2 linked regions of the Streptomyces ficellus genome follow. Each later gene encodes a partner of the first gene's protein in a complex. Links are inferred from orthologs where the notes say so. Each region holds a gene or a part of one and is shown on either strand. Other genes may lie near its edges.

Region 1 (5,291 bases):
TCGCAGGTGGCAGAGGAGGTACGCAGCCACTTCGGGGACGAGGTCCTGCGGACCAGCATTCCGCGATCCGTCCGTATCTCGGAGGCGCCGAGCTATGGACAGACGGTCCTGACGTACGACCCCGGTTCCAGCGGAGCGCTGTCGTACTTCGAGGCGGCCCGCGAGATCGCACTGCGGGGGGTCGGTATCCACTACGACGCCCAGCACGCCCACCTGGGCAACCAGAGCAACCAGCACAGCATGTCGGAGGGGATCCAGTGAGCGAGCGACGTAGGGGGCTGGGGCGTGGGCTCAGTGCGCTGATTCCGGCGGCACCCCAGGAGCGGCCGGCCACCTCGGTGGGGTCGGGGTCCACCTCCCCGGGATCCATTCCCTCCCTGACGGCCGAGCGCGGGGTGGCGGCTGCCAAGGTGGCGAAGCTGCCGCAGAGCGCGGCGCCCGTGGATGGCGACCGCCCGGTGGCGCAGACCCCCACTCCGGCGACCTCCCCGGAGCCCGAGGCGGGCGCCGAGGCCGAGACGTCAGCCGTCGCGCACTTCGCCGAGCTTCCGCTGGACGCCATCACGCCCAACCCGCGCCAGCCGCGGGAGGTCTTCGACGAGGACGCCCTCGCCGAGCTGGTGACCTCCATCCAGGAGGTCGGGTTGCTCCAGCCCGTCGTCGTGCGCCAGCTGGGCCCCGAGCGCTACGAGCTCATCATGGGCGAGCGTCGCTGGCGTGCCTGCCGGGAAGCGGGTCTGGAGCGGATCCCGGCGATCGTCCGTGAGACCGAGGACGACAAACTCCTGCTCGACGCTCTACTGGAGAACCTGCACCGGGCGCAGCTGAACCCGCTGGAAGAGGCCATGGCCTACGACCAGCTGCTGAAGGACTTCAGCTGCACCCATGACCAGCTGGCCGACCGCATCGGTCGCTCGCGTCCGCAGGTCTCCAACACCCTGCGTCTGCTCCGGCTGTCGCCTCCCGTGCAGCGCCGGGTCGCCGCCGGCGTGCTGTCGGCGGGCCACGCCAGGGCGCTGCTGTCCGTCGAGGACCCCGAGGCCCAGGACAAGTTGGCGTACCGGATCGTGGCCGAGGGGCTGTCGGTCCGCGCCGTCGAGGAGATCGTCACGCTGATGGGCTCCGAGCCCAGCAGCGCCCCCAAGGCCAAGGGACCGCGAGCCGGTGCCCGCGTCTCGCCGGCGCTCTCCCAGCTCGCCACCCGGCTCTCCGATCGCTTTGAGACACGCGTGAAGGTGGACCTGGGGCAGAAGAAGGGCAAGATCGTCGTCGAGTTCGCCTCGATGGAGGATCTGGAGCGCATCCTCGGCAGCCTCGCCCCCGGCGAGGGGCGCGTGTTGGAAAAGGGCCTGGCCGAAGAGCGTCAGCAGGGCGACGAGGAGAGCTGAACCGGGAGCTGCGGAGAGGCCGCTCTCCCGCGCGCACGGCTCAACGCTGTCAGGGCGGACCGGGTCCGGTGTTCACCGGAACGCGGTCCGCCCTTTGGCCTCTTCCCGTATGCGCGTCATCACCCGATCGATACGATGCGTTCTGGTATGCGCATCCGCCTGATCCACCTCGGAGGGAGAGCCAGGCATGCGAGAGGTGAGCCGCAGCCAACTGCTGACAGCAGGACTGGGCATCGGTGCGGTCGGCGGGTTCATCGGCAGCCTGCTCCGGGAACGGAGCGCGCTGACCGCCGCTCTGGGAGCGGCAGGCGAAGGAAGTGAGGAACAGCCTTCATGGGGCGTCGGCTCGTACCGCTCACGTTGGACAACCTTCCAGATCTCCCCAAGCGATGCCGCGCGTGTGTCTTCTGGGAGCTTGACCCGGTCAGTGGAGAAGCCGCGGTAAAGGCAGGCACTCCGGAGTTGGAGAAGGAGGCCTGGATCTCCGCCGTGCTCCTGGACTGGGGCTCCTGCGGCCGGGTGGTCTATGTGGACGACGTGCCGGTCGGCTATGTGCTCTACGCCCCGCCCGCCTACGTACCGCGCTCGACCGCGTTCCCCACGAGCCCCGTCTCCCCCGACGCCGTGCAGCTGATGACCGCCTGGATAGCGCCCGGCTACCAGGGGCAGGGCCTGGGGCGCGTGATGGTGCAGACCGTGGCGAAGGACTTGCTGCGCCGGGGGTTCAAAGCCATCGAGGCGTTCGGTGACGCCCGTTGGAAGGAGCCGGCCTGTCTGCTGCCGGCCGATCACCTGCTGGCCGTGGGCTTCAAGACCGTGCGCCCCCACCCCGCCTACCCGAGGCTTCGGCTGGAGCTGCGGACGACGCTGTCGTGGAAGGAAGACGTCGAGCTGGCGCTCGACCGCCTGCTGGGCGCCGTCCAGAAGGAGCCGGCGCTGCGCCCGCTGTGAGGACGGCCGGCTGTTCCGCGCTTCGGCGGCACGGCTGCGAAAACACGAATGGCCCGTCCCTTCGGACGGGCCATTCGTGTTTCACGTGAAACACCCGAAGGCGTCAGGCCTTGACCTCACCGAGGTAGGGCTCAAGGTCGCGGACGATCGCGGCCTTCGGCTTGGCGCCGACGATGGTCTTGTCGACCTCGCCGTTCTTGTAGACGTTCAGCGTCGGAATCGACATGACGCCGTACTTGGCGGCCGTGGCGGGGTTCTCATCGATGTTGAGCTTGACGATCGTGATCTGGTCGCCGTACTCGGCGGCGATGGCCTCCAGCGACGGCGCGATCTGACGGCACGGACCGCACCAGGCGGCCCAGAAGTCCACGAGGACGGGCTTGTCGCTCTTGAGGACGTCCTCTTCGAACGAGTCGTCGGTAACGGTCTTCAGGTCGCCGGCCACGGCGGCCTCCTTCTCTTCGCGGGGTGTGGGTGGGGGATGGTGGTCAGACCGTCGCGGTCTTCTCGGGCTCGGCGGCCTTCTCGCTGTCGGCGAGCGACGCCAGGAAGCGCTCGGCGTCGAGCGCGGCGGAGCAGCCCGTGCCGGCGGCGGTGATCGCCTGGCGGTAGGTGTGGTCCACGACGTCACCAGCGCCGAAGACGCCGGCCAGGTTGGTGCGCGTCGAGGGCGCGTCGACCTTGAGGTAGCCCTCGTCGTCGAGCTCGAGCTGGCCCTTGAACAGCTCGGTGCGCGGGTCGTGGCCCACGGCGATGAACAGACCGGTCACCGGCAGCTCGGAGGTCTCGCCGGTCTTGGTGTTGCGCAGTGTCAGACCGCTGAGCTTCTGCTCGCCGTGGATCGTCGCGACCTCGCTGTCCCAGGCGAACTTGATCTTCGGGTCGGCGAAGGCACGCTCCTGCATGGCCTTGGAGGCCCGCAGGGTGTCCCGACGGTGGATGATGGTGACGGACTTGGCGAACCGGGAGAGGAAGGTCGCCTCCTCCATGGCGGTGTCGCCACCGCCGACCACGGCGATGTCCTGGTCCTTGAAGAAGAACCCGTCGCAGGTGGCGCACCAGGAGACGCCGCGACCCGACAGCGCGTCCTCGTTCGGCAGCCCGAGCTTACGGTGCTGGGACCCGGTCGTCACGATCACGGCCTTGGCGCGGTGCACCGTGCCGGCCGTGTCGGTCACCGTCTTGATGTCACCGGTCAGGTCGACCGAGACGACATCGTCCGGGAGGAGCTCGGCCCCGAAGCGCTCGGCCTGGGCGCGCATGTTGTCCATCAGGTCAGGACCCATGATCCCGTCCCGGAAGCCGGGGAAGTTCTCCACGTCGGTCGTGTTCATGAGCGCACCACCGGCGGTGACGGCACCTTCGAAGACCAGCGGCTTCAGCGAGGCTCGCGCCGTGTACAGCGCAGCCGTGTAGCCGGCGGGCCCGGAGCCGATGATGATCACGTTACGGACGTCGCTCACGGGTTTCTTCCTCGTCTCTGGGGACTGCCTACTGCCTACGGGGGCCGGGTCAAGGACTCTCACCCCACCCAACGGATCCTACGGGGCGTGCATTCCCGGAGTGTCCGAGCGGCTCTGTGGCGTCGGCCAAAGCCGGGCGGGAGTCAGGGGCGGGGGTAGGCCCGGGAGAGCAGCACGTCCGCCTTGGCGCTCCTCTGCGTGGTGCAGGACGCGTCGAGGACGTACGCCTGGACCTGGGACGGCTCCGTCGCGTGCGGCAGGACCACCAGGTACGCGGGCTTGCCGTCGTAGCTCCCCGGCTGGGCGGCCACGGCCGGGTCGTCGCGGCCGGTGCCCGCCTGGATGCAGGGCGGCACGGTCACCGCCTCATCGGTGGACATCGTCGACGGGTTGTCCACGGACGGGGGCTGCTTCTCGTTGCGCGGTGAGGCGGCGGGCTTCTCCGTCAGCAGGGCCTCGACCCGGTCTTCGACAGCGGTGCCGGAGAACGTCGGGTTGCCCGGAGCGCTGACAGCGGTGTCGGCCGTCCTGGACCCGTCGGGGTCGTCCCCGGGCTGCACGGCCTGGAAAAGCAGAACGCTCACTCCCAGGGCGGCGACACCGAAGACGGCACCGAGCACCGCGGTACGACGGCGGCGGACGGGACGCGCACGGCCGGGGCCCGTAGCGGAACGGGGGCGGCCTGCGGGACGGTCGGCTGCGCGGTCGGTGGGACGGTCGGTGGCGACGGGGGCTGGGGCCGGCTCGGGAGCCACGGACGCCGTCGCTGTTTCACGTGAAACATGCTCCTCCGCCTCGGCGGGAGCCGTGGCGTTGAGCAGCGCTTCGGCGGCCAGCGCCGCGTCGATCCGCTCGGCGATGTCGGCGGGCATCCGGGCGGGGCCCGGGAGGGTGCCCAGCAGTCCGCGGATCTCCTCCAGCGAGGACCGGACGTCGGCACACAGCGCGCAGCCCTCGACATGGGCACGTACATCAGCCGTCCGGGCCGGAGGGAGAAGCCCTTCCGTGAGATCGGAGATCTCCGAGACGTCCGGGTGCTGAGCCGTGTCGGTCGTGGATGTCACGTGCGCCCACCTCCGCCCTTCACAGCAGCAGGATCGCTTGGTCCTGCATCCCTTGGTCCCGACGCCGGTGGGACGGATGTCCCCGGCGTCCGGTTCCTTCCCCTGTCCAGGCCACCGTTATCCCCGGTGTCACCGCGCAGATGAGTGAGCAGCGGGAGGAGCCTGGCCCTCCCCCGTGCACAGCGGCTCTTCACCGTGCCCGTCGGTACATCGAGGACACGTGCGGCCTCGGCGACCGGGTATCCCTGCATGTCCACGAGCACCAGAGCCGCCCGCTGGTCCGCGGGAAGCTTCGCGAGCGCGGCGAACAGTTCCCGGTGGAGGTCCTGCCGCTCGGCCGGCGCCTCGGCCGACTCGTGCGGCTCCAGGAGCTGCTCCAGCCGCTCCGTGTCGTCGACCGGCGAGGTCCTGCGCGAGGCGGCCTT
Region 2 (3,602 bases), 2.8 Mb from region 1 along the record:
CATCTGCGGTGGCTCGTGGGCGACTTCGTCCTGACGGGCTCCCTGGACGTGCAGATCCCGGTGGTGACCTTCTGCGTCGCGTTCGGCCTGTCCATGGACTACGAGTGCATGCTCCTGTCCCGCGTGGTGGAGGAGCGCCGGGCGGGGGCGGACCCGGTGACGGCGGTGGCGCGCGGACTGGACCGTACGGCCCGCCTGTTCACCTGGTCGGCCATCATCCTCGCCGTGGTCATGGTGGCGCTGGCGACCTCCGGCCTGGTCTTCCTGAAGGCGGTGGGGGTGGGGCTCGCGCTGGCCGCCGTGCTGGACGCGACCGTCGTCCGCGGCCTGCTGGTTCCCGCCGTGATGCGGCTGGCCGGGCGCGCCACCTGGTGGGCGCCGAGGTGGCTGCGCGAGAAGGGGGAGCCGGCTGAGCCATTGGTACGGTGATCAGAGGAAACGCCGTACCACCGAGGGGTCGAGGACCATGGCCGTCGACGAGCTGGACACCCGTATCCTCCGGCTGCTGATCGAGCAGCCGCGGACCAGCGTGCGGGAGTACGCGCGGATCCTGGGCATCGCCCGCGGCACCCTGCAGGCGCGGCTGGACCGGCTCGAACGGGACGGGGTGATCACCGGTACGGGGCCGGCCCTCTCCCCCGCCGCGCTCGGGCATCCGGTGCTGGCGTTCGTGCACATCGAGGTCACGCAGGGACACCTGGACGAGGTGGGCGACGCGCTGGCCGCGATCCCCGAGATCGTCGAGGCGTTCTCGATCACCGGTGGGGGGGACCTGCTCACCCGGGTCGTGGCGCGGGACAACGGCCACCTGGAGGACGTCATCCAGCGGCTGATCCAGCTTCCCGGGGTGGTGCGTACGCGCACCGAGATGGCGCTGCGCGAGCGGGTGCCGCACCGGCTGCTGCCGCTGGTGGAGGCGGTGGGCCGGGCGGCCGGTACGCAGCGGGGGTGACCCGCGTGGCCGGGCGGCGGCTTGGCATGCTGGACGCCATGAGCACCCCTCGCACCGCGGTCCTGTTCGATCTCGACGGCACGCTGGTCGACAGCGAGCCGAACTACTACGAGGCGGGGCGCCGGCTCCTGGAGCGGTACGGCGTCACCGGCTTCGGCTGGGAGCGCCACACCGACTTCATCGGGATCGGGACGCGCGAGACGCTGGAGGCGCTCAAGGAGGAGTACGGGATCGACGCGCCGATCGAGGAGTTGCTGGCCGGCAAGAACCGGCACTACCTGGAGCTGGCCCGCGCGTCGACCGAGGTGTTCCCGCAGATGCGGGCGTTCGTGGAGCTGCTGCACGCGGAGGGCGTACCGATGGCCGTGGCGTCCGGTTCGTCGCGCGCCGCGATCGAGGCGATCCTCGCCGGTACGGGGCTGGACGCGTACCTCACCACGCTCGTGTCGGCCGAGGAGGTCGAGCGCGGCAAGCCGGCGCCGGACGTGTTCCTGGAGGCGGCGCGGCGGCTCGGGGTGGAGCCGGCGCACTGCGTGGTCCTGGAGGACGCTCCGCCCGGCGCGGCGGCGGCCGCGGCGGCCGGCATGCGGTGCATCGCCGTGCCGTACGTGCCCGCGACGGTCGACGACCCCGCGTTCCGCGGCGCGGGGCTCCTGCTGCGCGGCGGGCAGGCGGAGTTCACCGCCAGGGCCGCGTACGACTTCGTACGCGCGGGAGGGCGCTGAAAATGCGTTGCCCGCGGGGGCGGCGCGCGGGAGGCTTCCCGGCATGTCCGAAACCCTGACGGGCGGCGCGCGTGACGTGTCCGCCCTCTTCTCCCGCGGGCGGCTGACGTCCATCCCGCGCAAGCCCGCCCGCCGCGAGCAGTTGCTGGCCCACCTGGCCGAGACCCTCTTCGAGCGGGACCGTTCGTACACCGAGCCCGAGGTCAACGAGGCGCTGCGCACGGTGCACGACGACTACTCGGCGCTCCGGCGCTACCTGGTGGTCGGCGGGATGCTGACCCGCACCAGGGACGGCGCCACGTACCGCCGCGCCGCCTGACGTGCCGTTGCGATGGGCGGCGGATGACGCCTACGCGGTCCGCTCGGTGTCGATCTCGGCGATCAGGCCCTCGACGAGGTTCCTGATCTCGTCGCGGATGGGGCGGACCGCTTCGACGCCCTGGCCGGCGGGGTCGTCGAGCCGCCAGTCCAGGTAGGTCTTGCCGGGGAAGTACGGGCAGGCGTCGCCGCAGCCCATGGTGATGATGTAGTCGGAGGCCTGGGCGGCCTCGGGGGTGAGGACCTTCGGGGTCTGGCCGGAGATGTCGATGCCCAGCTCGGCCATGGCGGCCACCGCGGAGGGGTTGACCGTCTCGCCGGGCATCGAGCCGGCGGAGCGGACCTCGACGCGGTCGCCGGCGAGGTGGCGCAGGAAGCCGGCCGCCATCTGGGAGCGGCCGGCGTTGTGGACGCAGACGAAGAGGACGGACGCGAGCGGTTTCGCGGACATCGGCTTTCCTTCACGGCAGGCGGCGGCCGCGGCCGGGGGGCCGACTGCGGCACGGTTCAGCAGGGGCTGGTATCAGCCGCCGCTGATGTGACAGTATCAGTGGATGATGACATCAGTCGACACTGATCTGATCCGGGTTCTGGCCGACCCGCTCAGGCTCAGGATCGTGAGCCTGCTCGCCCAGGAGACGCTCTGCACCACCCACCTCATGGAGGAGACGGGTGCGAAGCAGACGAACCTGTCCAATCACATGAAGGTGCTGCGCGAGGCCGGGGTCGTGGAGACGGAGCCGTGCGGGAGGTACATCTACTACCGCCTGCGCCCGGATGTCATCGACGCCCTCGCCGGCCAGTTCGCCGACCTCGCCCGGGCCGCGCGCGCCACCGCCGAAGCGAACCTCAAGCGGTCCTGCTCCTAGGCCGTGTTTCGACAGTGGCGTCGTCCGCCCGCAGCCCGGCCGGACGGGACTTTCGAAACACGCCCCAGCCCGCCCCGGCGGCCCGTCCGCCCAGCCTCACCTCCCCCAGGAGAAGCCCGCCTTGACCGCGACCGAGCCCGCCGGCACCGCCCCCGCCACGCCACCGGCCATGCCCCCCGAGCCCGACGCGCCCCGGCCCGCCCCGGGCGCCACCCCGCCCCGTACCCCGCTGGTCGCCCGCGCCGCCGCCGAGCTGGTCGGGACCGCCGCCCTGGTCGCGGTCGTGGTCGGCTCCGGCATCCAGGCCACCGAACTCACCGACGACGTCGCCCTGCGGCTGCTGGCGAACTCCACCGCCACCGTCTTCGGGCTCGGCGTCCTGATCGCCCTCCTCGGCCCGGTGTCCGGCGCGCACTTCAATCCGGCCGTCACTCTGGCCGAGTGGTGGACCGCCCGCCGGGGCGGCGCCGGCGTCACCGCCCGCGAACTCGCCGTGTACGTGCCCTCGCAGGTCGCCGGTGCGATCGCGGGCGCCGTCCTCGCGGACGCGATGTTCGGCGAACCGCTGGTGAAGTGGTCGCAGCATGACCGTTCCGCCGGGAACCTGCTGGTCGGCGAGGTCGTCGCCACGGCCGGGCTGATCCTGGTGATCTTCGGCCTCGCGAGGACCGACCGGCTCCGCCTCGCCCCCGTGGCGGTCGCCTCCTACATCGGCGCCGCCTACTGGTTCACCTCCTC

The links.
Region 2: the proteins of trxA (region 1) and EIZ62_RS28960 are in contact, whole or in part, in an NMR structure (PDB 2IPA), measured with the Bacillus subtilis proteins. The link is inferred for Streptomyces ficellus from one-to-one orthologs.

What each region holds. Positions count from the first base shown.
Region 1 is NZ_CP034279.1:3,635,813-3,641,103, forward strand. What follows is about bases 1,114-4,113. They hold trxA (thioredoxin), read right to left. Parts: upstream 2,785-4,113; coding sequence 2,443-2,784; downstream 1,114-2,442. Other genes in these bases: EIZ62_RS16120 (ParB/RepB/Spo0J family partition protein), read left to right, coding at 1,114-1,388; EIZ62_RS16125 (GNAT family N-acetyltransferase), read left to right, coding at 1,722-2,339; trxB (thioredoxin-disulfide reductase), read right to left, coding at 2,828-3,802; EIZ62_RS16140 (anti-sigma factor), read right to left, coding at 3,946-4,113. In the rest of the region: EIZ62_RS16115 (ParA family protein), read left to right, coding at 1-261; more of EIZ62_RS16120, read left to right, coding at 258-1,113; more of EIZ62_RS16140, read right to left, coding at 4,114-4,866; RNA polymerase sigma factor SigM, read right to left, coding at 4,863-5,291. UniProt on the Bacillus subtilis protein: Participates in various redox reactions through the reversible oxidation of its active center dithiol to a disulfide and catalyzes dithiol-disulfide exchange reactions.
Region 2 is NZ_CP034279.1:6,446,732-6,450,333, reverse strand. The notes cover bases 737-3,602. They hold EIZ62_RS28960 (arsenate reductase ArsC), read right to left. Parts: upstream 2,447-3,602; coding sequence 2,027-2,446; downstream 737-2,026. Other genes in these bases: EIZ62_RS28950 (aquaporin), read left to right, coding at 2,986-3,602; EIZ62_RS28955 (ArsR/SmtB family transcription factor), read left to right, coding at 2,550-2,864; EIZ62_RS28965 (DUF2087 domain-containing protein), read left to right, coding at 1,721-1,996; EIZ62_RS28970 (HAD family hydrolase), read left to right, coding at 991-1,677; EIZ62_RS28975 (Lrp/AsnC family transcriptional regulator), read left to right, coding at 737-952. Also shown: EIZ62_RS28980 (MMPL family transporter), read left to right, coding at 1-429; more of EIZ62_RS28975, read left to right, coding at 467-736. UniProt on the Bacillus subtilis protein: Catalyzes the reduction of arsenate [As(V)] to arsenite [As(III)]. In vitro, can dephosphorylate para-nitrophenyl phosphate (pNPP).